DNA from 3 places in the Undibacterium sp. GrIS 1.2 genome. Region 1 is predicted to be linked to each of the others. Evidence: predicted binding sites of a transcription regulator. Region 1 holds the regulator's gene; each other region holds the start of a gene.
The links. The regulator sigma-54, encoded in region 1, starts transcription at its own class of promoters, with help from an activator protein. The targets are predictions, from matches to a motif close to TGGCANGNAANCTGCTTT.
Positions count from the first base shown of each region.

Region 2: AAKU61_RS02125 (PEP-CTERM sorting domain-containing protein) is a predicted target of sigma-54. The motif match lies at 1,957-1,974, and genes of this name have one in related genera.
Region 3: AAKU61_RS09855 (PEP-CTERM sorting domain-containing protein) is a predicted target of sigma-54. The motif match lies at 2,301-2,318, and genes of this name have one in related genera.

Region 1 is NZ_JBEONP010000005.1:62,643-66,933, forward strand. It holds gene ggt (gamma-glutamyltransferase) at 1-129, shown strand, start outside; gene hpf (ribosome hibernation-promoting factor, HPF/YfiA family) at 417-761, opposite strand; gene AAKU61_RS03390 (RNA polymerase factor sigma-54) at 915-2,411, opposite strand; gene lptB (LPS export ABC transporter ATP-binding protein) at 2,429-3,169, opposite strand; gene lptA (lipopolysaccharide transport periplasmic protein LptA) at 3,171-3,749, opposite strand; gene lptC (LPS export ABC transporter periplasmic protein LptC) at 3,769-4,291, opposite strand, start outside.
Region 2 is NZ_JBEONP010000003.1:82,590-86,880, reverse strand. It holds gene AAKU61_RS02135 (GIN domain-containing protein) at 1-599, shown strand, start outside; gene AAKU61_RS02130 (hypothetical protein) at 697-1,107, opposite strand; gene AAKU61_RS02125 (PEP-CTERM sorting domain-containing protein) at 1,266-1,910, opposite strand; gene AAKU61_RS02120 (nitrilase-related carbon-nitrogen hydrolase) at 2,185-3,684, opposite strand; gene AAKU61_RS02115 (DNA ligase) at 3,836-4,291, shown strand, end outside.
Region 3 is NZ_JBEONP010000018.1:23,321-27,611, forward strand. It holds gene AAKU61_RS09850 (GGDEF domain-containing protein) at 237-1,400, shown strand; gene AAKU61_RS09855 (PEP-CTERM sorting domain-containing protein) at 1,563-2,255, opposite strand; gene AAKU61_RS09860 (aminopeptidase P family protein) at 2,605-4,291, opposite strand, start outside.

The DNA of each region.
Region 1 (4,291 bases):
GAGCAAAAAGGTCAGCATCTGAGATTGTCACCGACTATGGGGCGCACACAAACGATACAAATGAGCAATCAGGGATTTGATGGTTATTCAGATCCGCGCAATCCCGACGGAAAAACTTTAGGGTATTGAGGTTAAATTTAAATGCGTACAAGCTAATCTGTGCGGCTTAAAGAAATGAATAGCTACGAGTGTCGCTTATTTCTCCAGTACCCAATATAAATACTCTCCCCAGGTATATTTTAGTTGTCCATGTAATTACTGGACAATAAGCCATATTTATAAAAATAATATGGGAGTATATTTATATCAGCGCATAATCTTCGCAAAAAAATCAAGTGTTACGTAAACAAAAAAAGGACGCCGGATTGCGTCCTTTTTTGCTATTTTCTAATCGAAAAAGCGACTAAGTCATCTGCTTACACTGGCGTCGGATCGGGTATGTGTTTGATCGCGTCATGTTGATGATTTTGGATTTTGTCTTTATGTTTAATGACTTGTCGGTCCAGTTTGTCGATGAGAGTGTCGATGGCGGCGTAGAGATCTTGTGCCAGGCTTTCAACATGAATATCTTTGCCACTGATGTGCAGATTAATGTCTGCTTTATGGCGTTTTTCCTTTTCTTTGAGCTTGTCCACGGTCAGGATGACGGCGATATCAATTACTTGATCGAAATGCCGCCTGATACGTTCAAGCTTATTTTGCACATGTTCACGAATTGCAGGAGTTACTTCGAGGTGATGTCCACTGATGGTGAGATTCATACTACGCTCCTTGGTAATCTTACTTGTTACAAACATTTTGTCTTAACTCAATTAATGTAAATTTAATCAGACGATGAATTGGCAGACTAATACTTAAATTATTTATTGAGCTAAATTATATATAGCAACACACGAGGATATTTCAAGAACAAGTTACAAAGATTTGCGCAGGCTTACTGGCGGGATTTTCAAGGCCTCGCGATATTTGGCGACTGTGCGTCGCGCAATTACCATGCCTTGTTCTCCCAGCATGTCTGCAATCTTGCTGTCAGAGAGTGGGATTTTCTGGTCTTCTGCTCCTATCAACTGCTTGATGAGTGCACGTATCGCGGTGGATGATGCTTCCCCCCCTGCTTCCGTCGCGACATGGCTACCGAAGAAATATTTCAACTCAAACATACCATGCGGGGTCAGCATGTATTTTTGCGTCGTTACACGAGAAATAGTGCTCTCGTGTAAACCCAGTGTATCAGCAATTTCGCGCAACACAAGTGGTCGCATTGCAACGGCACCGTGCGTGAAAAAATTACGTTGTCTTTCAACTATCGCTTGTGAAACCCGCAAAATCGTATCAAAGCGTTGCCGCATATTTTTGATTAGCCAGCGCGCCTCTTGCAATTGGGAACCTAGCGTACCGTCACCCCGATTTTGCTTCATGATGCTGGCGTACATACTATTAACACGTAGCTTTGGCATCACATCTTGATTGAGTAATACTTGCCAGCCGTTCACTGTCTTTCTGACTATCACATCCGGCACGACATAATCTGAAGCCGCCACGGCAAATTCAGCACCCGGTTTGGGGTTACATTGACGAATAACCACTTGCGCTTCGCGTAAATCCTCGTCATCACAATTAAGGATTTTCTTCAACTTATTAAAATCTCTTTGAGCGAATAAAGTGATGTGGCTCTCAACAATTTTTTGCGCCAGCCGACGCGTCACAAAAGGAATTTTAGGAAAACGTTTAATCTGCAAGGCCAGACATTCGGATACATTTCTGGCACCGACACCGCTAGGGTCAAAGTTCTGCAACATGTTCAGCGCAAAGGATAATTCTTCCGGCTCAACACATAATTCCAATGGCAAGCTGGCATGAATTTCTTCAAGCGTTTCCATCAAATAGCCATTGGTATCCAAGGCATCAATCATCAGCTCAATCAGAGCACGATCACGGGGCTCGCGAATGTTCAATCGCATCTGCTCCAACAAGTGATCTCTGAGGCTAGTTTGTGCTGCTTCTAACTGCGGACGTCCGTCATCTTCTTCTGACGATTTGCTGCCTTGAGGAACATCATCAAAGCTCCACTCTTCTTCATTCGCGCTGGTGCTATCGGCAGAGGCAGCGACTTCGCTAAGCTCGGCATTTTCAGTACTGGCACTTGCAGTAGCTGCATCGCCATTCATTTCTGGCGCGGCGAATTCAGTTTCAGAATTATTCGTAGTCGCACTGATGGCGCCGTCGGCCAGCAAGCGCACTGCATTATCCATAGGATCATCTACCCGCTCCAACATGGGATTGTCGGAAAGTAGATTTTCTAACTCTTGATGTAGCTCCAGCGTGGACAATTGCAGCAAACGTATCGATTGCTGCAATTGGGGCGTTAAGGCCAAATGCTGGGACGTGCGGAGTTGCAGGCTTTGCTTCATCATCGTATGGCTTCCCGCTACATGCGGAAATGCTCTCCCAGATAAACTCGGCGAACCGATTCGTCTTTAATGATATCGTCTGGCTTACCAGTCGCCAACACAGCGCCCTGATTAATGATGTAGGCATGGTCACAAATGCCAAGAGTTTCGCGTACATTGTGATCTGTGATCAGAACGCCGATACCCCGGTTTTTAAGGAAGCGCACAATCCGTTGGATCTCAATGACGGCAATCGGATCGACGCCTGCAAAAGGCTCATCCAACAACACGAAACGAGGATTGGTTGCCAATGCTCTGGCGATCTCTACCCTGCGACGTTCACCACCCGACAAGGATAAAGCCTGATTTTCACGAATGCCGTCAATCTGCAATTCGGCCAGCAAGGTGTCTAAACGTTTTTCAATTTTCTTTTTACTCAGAAATTGATCGTTTTCATCTTTTTGTAATTCAAGAACTGCACGGATATTGTCTTCTACAGACAGCTTACGAAATACCGAGGCCTCTTGCGGCAAATAAGATAAGCCCAAGGTTGCACGTTTGTGTATGGGTAAGCGCGAGATATCAACACCATCAATATTGATCTCACCGGCATCAGAGGGTACCAGTCCAACAATCATATAAAACGATGTAGTCTTGCCAGCGCCGTTCGGACCTAGCAAACCGACCACTTCACCGCTCTTTACTTCCAACGACACGTCACGGACGACTTGCCGCGCGCCATAGCGCTTTTGCAAACCCTTAACTAATAATGTACTCATCTTATTCTTTGACTTTTTTGTCGGATTTTGGAGCCAAAATTAACGTCACACGTCCGCCACCGTCAACAGATTTTCCAGACGTATTATTAGTCGCCACGAATACATCGCTAAGACTGTCGTAGGATAAAAAGTCGCCCTGCTGTTCCTGTGTGACGGTTTTACCTTCAAGATATTTCACGTCAGCCTTAGAAATAAATTTTACTAATTCTGTCCTGGTGTCATATTCGACCCGGTCTGCTACACCTTCTACCCATAAGTCTGGACCGCCGTCACGCTTTTGACGGAAAAATACTTTGCCGCCCGCAACAGCATAGAGAACAGCACTCTGCGTTCCATCTTGTGCGGTTGTCACGACAGCGCGCTCGGCTTTGACTAACAAGGTACCTCGGGTCAAAACGACATTCCCCGTGATGGTAGATACGTTTTTCTTCCCTTCGGAAATAGAATGATCTGCGGTAATTTCTGTCGGCTTATCGGCATCCGCTTTTTCAGCAAATGCCGCCGAATGTAAAACTACTGCACTGACAGCACATAAAAAGCCGCCGATCAGATGCTTGGATTGTTTATTGTGGAAGCTCATTACTTGCTCTCCATTTTGATTAATTAGATGTTTTTTGCTTCGTGCCTGACTTCGCACCTGGCTTAGTAAAATGCATGTGAACCTGACTTAGTAACTGAGTCTCTTGTGTCTCATTATTCGCCGTCATTCCAACTGCATGTGTTTCTGAATTTTGTGAATACAAGGTCACGGGATGATCTGTTTTCATCGTATTCAGATCGGGTAACAACAATAGATAATCGGTATTTAACTGCATGTATTTTGTAGTATCACTCTCAGGCCTTACTACCTGAACATTGTCATACAGATGAATCTCGTCACTTTGGGTATTAATCTCAACTTGTGCTTTAGCTTGCTCGCTAAGTTGTGCAGTTTTTTGCTCTACCAGTCCGCGATCAGCACGTACTGTTACAGGAGTTTTATCTTTATCAAAACTATTAATACGGGGTTGTGTAATTTCAAAATTATCATATTGCGGGTTATGAGTGAGCCGGCTACCGGTGACATGAAAATTCGCCTGTCCTTTGTTCGACAAACGGATGAAATTAAAATTTTCCACATAG
Region 2 (4,291 bases), on a different contig from region 1:
CTGCGGTTAATGCCACGATCCGGGGATCAGGCGATGTTTCTATTACTGGCGATATCAAGCAGTTCTCGGCCGAAATTAATGGCTCTGGCGATATGGAAGTTCGTGGATTGAAAGCCGCTGGCACCAAAGTCCGTATGGGAGGCAGTGGCAGCTTGACCTTAGATGGCACAACCACCGATCTGGATGTTGTGGTCAACGGATCGGGTGATTTTGACGCCAGTAATTTACGATCCGACAAAGCGCAATTCACTGGTCATGGCACAGGCAATATGCGATCAAACAGCGTTTCGGATACATTAAAAATAGACTTACTCGGTTCTGGCGATCTGGAGGCTAGCGACATAAAAACACAGCAGATTGAAATTGTAATGGACGGCACCGGTAGCGTAGAACTATCTGGTCAAGGCAAATTGCTCAGCGCCAAATTGCATGGCAGCGGTGATTTAAACGCCAGCAGTTTGTTAGTAGAACGCGCCAAGATCAGCGCCAGCGGTACTGGTGTGGCAGAAGTGAATGTAAAGCAAAACGCCACTAACGGCAGCAGCGACAGTAGCAATTCACGCATTGTTAAGGTTGATAAAGATGGCGTAGTGCGCTAACACTAGATTAGTAATGCAGTAACAACGCAGCAAAAATTCAAAAGGGTGCAGTCATAAAAACTACACCCTTTATTTTTTACTTAGCTCAGACCAATGGCTATTTCATTCTGAACTTATGCCCCAGCACCAGCCAGCTTGAGGCAATCAAACTATTCAAGCCCAGTATCAGTTGCGTTAGTAGATGTGCTGGCAAAATCCAGATTTGCCCCCGTGGGGTACTGATCTGTGTGACTGCGCTGATCACCGGAATGACCCAATCAGCTTCTGGCGTCACGTCCAATAAAACATCTCCGTCTGAGTTAGTGTGAATAAACACATCGCCGCCCAAAGCCAAACGTAAGGCAATACCCTGACCGCTACTTGTGGAATAGGTAGAAATTGTTCCTATTGCTTCTTGTAATTCACGATTTTGCAAATCCATCCATGCCTCCACATCTTGCGGTGTTTCTAAGGAAACCCAGGCATGTTCTGGAAAGTCTGGAATGGTTGTCATTGGGGTGGCTTGCATGGAGGTCAAAAAGTACAATAAAGAATGATGAGGCCTCAGATTCATCGCTCGCAGAACGAAGCACAGCGTTAATTATTCTCTGAGAGCCAAAAAGAAAAATGCCGTTTAGTTTTCACTAAACGGCATCATCAAGCAAATTGACTAAACAAGCCAGCTTGTTATTTTTTTGTGCTGCGTTGACGTACAGCTGCTAAACCTAACAAACCTAAACCAAACATAGCGATCGTTGCTGGTTCTGGTACGTCAGCTTGGCTAGCACCGTTGGAAACGAAGAAAACTTTTTCGAAAGATGAAGAGTTGTTCAAACCAGTGTTGTTACCGATTCTGTAGCCGCCAGTGAAGTTGATAGTGTGAAGACACATTCTGTCTGCACCGGATACGCCAGATGTATCGCATGAACTCAGTGATACGCCTGTTCCTGCATCAGCGAAGCCCCATGACCAGTTAGATGAGAAATACCAGTCAGAACCGTTCGATGTGTGCACGTTTTGTGTGCCTGAACCAGTATTGAAAGTGGCATCAGCAAATGTTGTTTCTGCCAACAGTTGGAATACATCGCTACCTGTAGCGCGTCCAGCCATCATCAAATAACCACCGCTGCATTTTGACAAAATATTTTCTGCGTTAGTACCGATGATTGTACCCATTGTTGCTGAGTAGCATTCGGTCCAGCCACCATTCAAGATTGTGGACATATTGACATTTTGTTGTGGACCGAACGGGTTGTAAAACGCTGCGTTGGCATTAGATGCAACCGCACTGCCGAGCAAGCAAAGAATTGCTGCGAATTTTTTTATGGACATTATGATTTTCCCTTAGATTTAAATATATACTTACTACAGATTCTTATACGCAAATTTAGTGCCAATAAAAATATCGTTTTAATTCATGGGCTTATATCGATTAAAGTTTATGAATTGCAATAAGTGTAAAAAAAACCGACAGATATTCGGAGGCCTTAAATATATAGATTCGGCAGATTTTTTAATTTGTATTTACAAACCAAATAGATAATAATTTGTCACTATATTTTCATCTTCAGTTTGACGTTAGTTGTGCTCAATGCGCAGCACTGATTTAAATGGATGCATCACCCAAATTACTATTAGGCAGTGCTTTATAGGCTCTTAGGTATGCGCTTGCTACTGGCCATGCGGCCATACCTACCAGGCAGAGCACGCAGAGCCAGCCAAACAGACCACCGATAATCGAATATAAAGTAGTTAAGCGCGCAGCTATGTTTGTTTTGACCAACAGTGTTTGCCCAGGCATGCCACTACTAGGTTTTTCTGCAAGCACCCGACCATAGGCATCACTCACGGTTAATAAGCCCTCACGTGCGGAGCGCACAACGATATAACCACTTTCTACACCGCGGATGAGCGTTGTTCTGGACGCGATCCATTGGTCAAAGTAAAAGTCCCAGGCGGGAACCAACATGACGCCAACGTTTCTCTCAGTATAGGCGCGACCCAGGCTTGCAAAATGCATATCTTTGCAAATAGCGAGGCCGTATAACGTAGCGTCGATCACCTTCGTCTGATAGTCGACTCCGGTGGCGTAATCACGTTCTGGTGGTGCCAGGTGATGTTTTTGGTAGTTATTGGTGAGTATGCCTAATGGTGAAAACATCCAGGCCAGATTGCTAGGCCTTGATCCGTCGTCAATCGCACTGCCTGCTATTATCCAGACGTGGTGTGCTTTGGCGACCGAACTTAAATAGCGTTTCAGTTGTTCTGCGTTGGCAGGCGTCAGCATCGCGATTTTCTCTGGTAAAACGATAATCTTCGCGCCCTGTGCTGCCAGTGTTGCGACATGTCGGTCATATTGTTGCCAAATGCTGGCGGCATAGGTTGCACTTGCTTGCAGGCCGATGGCATCGTCAATACTGACCAATCCAAATACAACTTGCTGCTTGCCGGACGGATCTTGCAAGCGGAATTCGCCATATGTAAAAGTGGCGATCAAGAGCAAGGTCGTTAACCCGTATGCCCAAGGCACATGATGCAAACGCCTGCCATACACAAAAGCAAGTGCAATCGCCGATGGAAATAATGCCAGCAAAAACAATAAGCCTGCCACACCAAACAAGGAAGTCACTTGCAGCATCGGTAAAAATTCTGTCTGCGAATAAGCAAGACTGCCCCAATTGCCGTCGGGCAAACAATGCGCCAGTAAGGTATCCACGGCACACCACACCACGGGATAGACCAGCACCGTCCACCATGATTGGTAGCGCAGCACAAGACGCCGCGTGGTCATGATGACCAATACCCAAAGCCAGCTTTGTGCCAATAGCACCAGCACAGCAATTGGCGCTGGCATAACCAACTGGTAGTAGTGCAGATTACTGCTTAGACCAATCGAAGCGGCCACGGCAGTTATCCAGAAAGTATCCCGCTTATTGGAGCGCAAAGCGATGACTAACAAAGGTACTGGCGCAATCCACACCAGCCACCAGACAGGCGTTAAATTGACCACAAAACGCAGCATAAAACCGATCAGTAGCGCAGCGCTAAACTGAAGAATGAAGCTTCGAGTTGATGGCTTGGTGATCAATTTGAACAGGGATTGCATTACATTTCTTTCAAAAAACGCTTCGAAGTTAGCCGTGTCTTGCAATTATTAAACAGGGTATTGATAAATAATTAACTTTATAATAACCTAGGCTGATGTTTGCATTGACTAAACATCAGTCGATCTCTATCAATCCTACCTCTAGGCTAATATGAATCCATCTCAATTACCGCCCTTACGCCGGGTAATGTCGCTATTACTGCTCAGTGGTGTTTTGCAGCCGTTTGCGCAGACGCTAGCTGCAGATCATACGACCGCTGGTACCGATTCCGGTGTCGCCAGGATGGACATTTTACTGGCGCAAAATTATTCAGATAAATTTGATCCCGCACTGTATCTGGTGAGCGAAAAACTCGATGGTGTACGCGCCTTGTGGGACGGTCAGCAGTTACGTTTTCGCAGTGGCAAAGCTATCCACGCACCTGCCTGGTTTATCGCGGCTTTACCCAAGCATGCAGTTGATGGCGAATTATGGATGGAGCGACATAGTTTTGACCGGTTATCTGCCGCGGTACGGTGCCAAGAGCCGGTTGACGCTGAGTGGAAAAAAATCAGCTATCAGCTGTATGAGTTGCCAAACGGTGAGGGCGATTTTGCTCAACGCTAC
Region 3 (4,291 bases), on a different contig from region 1:
GCCTGAGGCGTAGCCAGGAGCTAAACCGCTGTAGACGCTTAATCGTGGGATGGGGACTTATCAGCAAAGTCAATTTGCTGTTCTGCTGATTATTTCAAAATTAGTTGATCAGCCATGAATGCATAGTTTTACCAAAGCCGAGTGTGTATGATGGGAAACTCATTTAGGTAGTTCATAGCAGGAAAATCATTGGCTTTCATGGATTTTTCACGAATATGATAGGACATTGATACAGCATGATCGAGACCCCTGCTTCCAAGATTGAATCAGCTTTAAACAAGCAAAGCTCTGAGCTAGAAAGTTACAAAAATGATCGTATTTGTAACGACCTTTACAGGCGTGCATTAATTGGCCCAGTGTTTTACCTGATCGCTTGTTTTTTACTGATGGGCATCACTGGCTATCATTTGCGCTGGCCTTGGCTGAGTGCCTTGCTAATATGCACTTTTCTCATTTTATGGGTGATGCGGTACAAGCATCTGCCTCCTGTAGCAGGTACCGACAAAGAGAAATACAAGCAGTGGATCAGCCAACATTGGTTGTTAATACAGATAGGCTCGGTGGTTTGGGGGCTGGTACCCGCCGTGATCGGTTATTTGAGAGTGCGTCCCGACAGCGCGATTATGGTAGCGACGATTGCGACCGTTGCATTTAGTACTGCAGCAAGTCAGGCTTTTGCCATGCACCCACGCCAGGCTCGATGGAGTTTGCTAGCGCTGATCTTGCCTGCAGCCCTAGTATTTTTTCTACCGTCACTCGAACTTAGCTCCACTGGCCTGACGCTCTCGTTTTACGTTTTATATTTAATCGCAAATCTGCGCCGGTCTGCTAACGAATATGCTCAGCAGATTGCAACGGAAGTGGATTTAATCCGCAGCCGTGCTGAAATAGATCGACTCTCACTGACGGACATGCTGACTGGTTTATCCAATCGACGGAGTTATGACCAGGCATGGCAACAAGCCTGGCATTTGGCGGTACGACAAAAAGAGACACTGGCATTGCTGATGCTCGATCTGGATCATTTTAAACATGTCAATGATCGCTATGGCCACCTTGGCGGTGACGCTTGCTTACAGCATTTTTCTGGACTATTACAGCAACACATACGAAGAGGTAGCGATATCATTGCGCGTATAGGCGGTGAGGAGTTTGTGATTATTTTGCCCGCTACCAACGCAGAAGATGCTTATGTGATGGCAGAACAATTGAGAACGATAGTATTAAATACTCCCTGCCAATTTGAAAATATTCAGATCGAGATGACAGTCAGTATTGGTGTAGGTACGGTGAATTGGGATCAGGATATCAATCCATCCGCGACATTTAGCCGGATTGACAGTGCTTGCTACGATGCGAAAAATGCGGGCCGTAATAAGGTCAAACTGGCGATTAGCTAAAAAAAAAGACAGTCCATTTCTGAACCGTCCTTTTATTTTTCTGATCTATCAAGTCCAACAAAGATGATGGACTGAAGTGATTTTTAAAGTCTGAACTAATACTTTAATTGATACTTTAACTCAGACTTTAATTGAGACTTTAATTGAGACTTTAACTCAGACTTAAGCAGATTTCGCGCGACGCAATGCGGCCAGACCGATCAATCCCAATCCCAGCAAAGCCAGGCTGCCTGGTTCAGGCACGTCACCGCTCAATTTAATATTGTCGACTAAGAGTGCGGTAGATACTGAGTTGTCACCGGCTTGTACCGCACCAAAACTCAGAGTATGTGTGCCAGATGTCAGCAGAGTTTTAGAAACATTGCTCCAGGCTGTTGCGTTCGAATAACCAGCAACACCGCTGCTGAACGTGCTGGTATTAGTATCGCCCAAGCTGAATGCAACGCCATCCAATACAAAGAAGGTGAAATCCCAAGGTGAAGGGGTGCCTTCATTTGTCAGAGTTCTGACATCAAAGCTGATGAGGCTACCAGCGTCCGCAGTGAAGGTTTGTTTGATTGCAGAACCATTGGTAAAATTTTTGTAGCCAGATTTGATTGACTGCAATGCTGCATCAGTTGTGCCTGTAAAGCTTTCCAATGTGCTTGCATTGGATGCGCCACCGCTCACTGCCTGGATGAACGCAGAAAATGTTCCATCTGTTGCTGTGGTGTTTGTTGTGCTGGTTGTCATTAATGTCGTCCAACCCGTCAGGCCAGATTCAAAGCTACTGTCAATGATGCTTGCATTCGCTTGCGTTGCACTGAAGCCAATTGTGCTCAATACAGCTGCTGAGATGAGTGTTTTGATTTTCATGATGGTCTTGTCAAGAAGGGGTTGAAGTAATATTTCAATTGCTGTTAAGCAAAATTTATTCCACCATGTAAAATCAAGGACTTACAAAAGTTAAATTGCTGATGTGTAAAAATGATCGACAAAGTTAATAATAATTTTGTTAATACTTTCTAAGTTGTTGTTATTAAATAGTATTTTTTTATTTGCATGATTTTTAACTACCTAAATTCCACAGTGACGAGTTCTCGTTGCCGGAGTTGCAATGAGTTGACAGAGATTCTGCGATCCGCACCCAAAAAACAAAACGCCGCATGATTTTTGTCAGCGGCGCTTTTATCTGTTCAATACAATTTCTTGCTGCAAAGTAGAATTATTTACTGACCGCTTTCGTTCTTTCTTCCAGCCATGCTTTTGCTGCGCCGCTGACGCGCGGTGACAAGCGCTCTAAGACGGTCGCGTGGTATCCATTGAGCCATGCCAATTCGTCCTCACGGATTATTGTCATATCGATGCAGCGGGTGTCGATGGGGCAGAGCGTCAGGGTCTCAAACTTGAGATAGTCGCCAAACTCGCCTTGATGACCCACGATATTGAGCATCAGATTTTCTATCCGTACACCCCATTTACCCGGGCGATAAATACCTGGCTCGTTGGAAGTAATCATGCCTGCTTCCATCGCGTTATGCGCCTCTGGAATAGCGCCCGAGATAGATTGCGGACCTTCATGTACATTTAGAAAGTAGCCTACGCCGTGGCCGGTGCCGTGACCGTAGTTAATGCCCTCGGCCCAGATCGGTGCGCGTGCCAGAGCATCTAACATCGGTGACAGCGTGCTACGCGGGAACTGCGCACGCGACAAATTGATCATGCCTTTTAAAACCAAGGTGAAGTCGCGTTTTTGTTCTGCTGATACCACGCCAATTGGCATCACGCGGGTGATGTCGGTGGTGCCGTTGAGGTATTGGCCACCGGAATCGATCAGCAGCAAGCCATTGCCTTCGATGACCGCATGCGATTCTGGTAGTGCGCGGTAGTGGGGCATCGCGCCATTACCGTTAAAGCCAGCAATCGTAGCAAAACTGGCAGAGACGAAGTTAGGCTGGCGTGCGCGGGCCGCAGTAATTTTTTCGTCAATGGTCATTTCTGTGATGACTTCTTTGCCAAGCGATGCTTCCAGCCAGCTAAAAAATTCACATAAAGCGGCGCCATCTTGCTCCATCGCTTCACGCACAAATTGCGCTTCTTGCGGAGTCTTGCGGGATTTTGCAAATACCGATGGGTTGATTGCCTCAATTACTTTGACCGAAGCTGGTACCGCCTGGCGGAAAGAGTAGGTGATGCGGCGCGGGTCTATCAGCAAACTGCTATTTGCTGGCAACGCAGCCAAGGCGCTGGCAGCTTGCGCGTAGTCGGCAATAAACACACCGTCTTTTGCTAATACGTCTACCAATGCAGCAGGTATTTTGCCATGAGAGACAAACAAGGCAGCACTGTCTTGACTGATCAGTGCGTGCCCGACAAATACCGGGTTATAGCTGACATCGGCACCGCGCAGATTGAAGATCCAAGCCAGATCATCTACGGTAGAAACAAAATGCCAGTCCGCCGCTTTGATACGCATTTGCTCACGCACAAGGGCTAGTTTGTCTTGACGACTGACCACCGCAAACGGTGCCAGATGTTCATAGATAGCGGCTTGCGGCAGATCAGGGCGACCAGACCAGATAGTTTGTAATAAGTCTTTGCTAGTGTCCAATTTGCTGCCGCTAGCTTGTAGCGCCTGCTCAAGCATGCGAGCCATGGCTAGTCCAAGCACGGCGCCGTCTACGCCAACGGTTTGTCCTGCTTGCATGGTGCTGGCGAGCCAATCAAGGTGCAGTGTGGCAGCAGCAGAATTGATTTTCATCATCTGTATGCCAGTAGGGGCTAGTTCTTGCTCTGCCTGACTCCAATAACGGCTGTCAACCCACAATCCGGCAAAATCTGCCGTCACGATCAGAGTGCCGACCGACCCGGTGAAGCCAGAATATTGCTCGCGGCCTTGCCAGCGCTGTGGC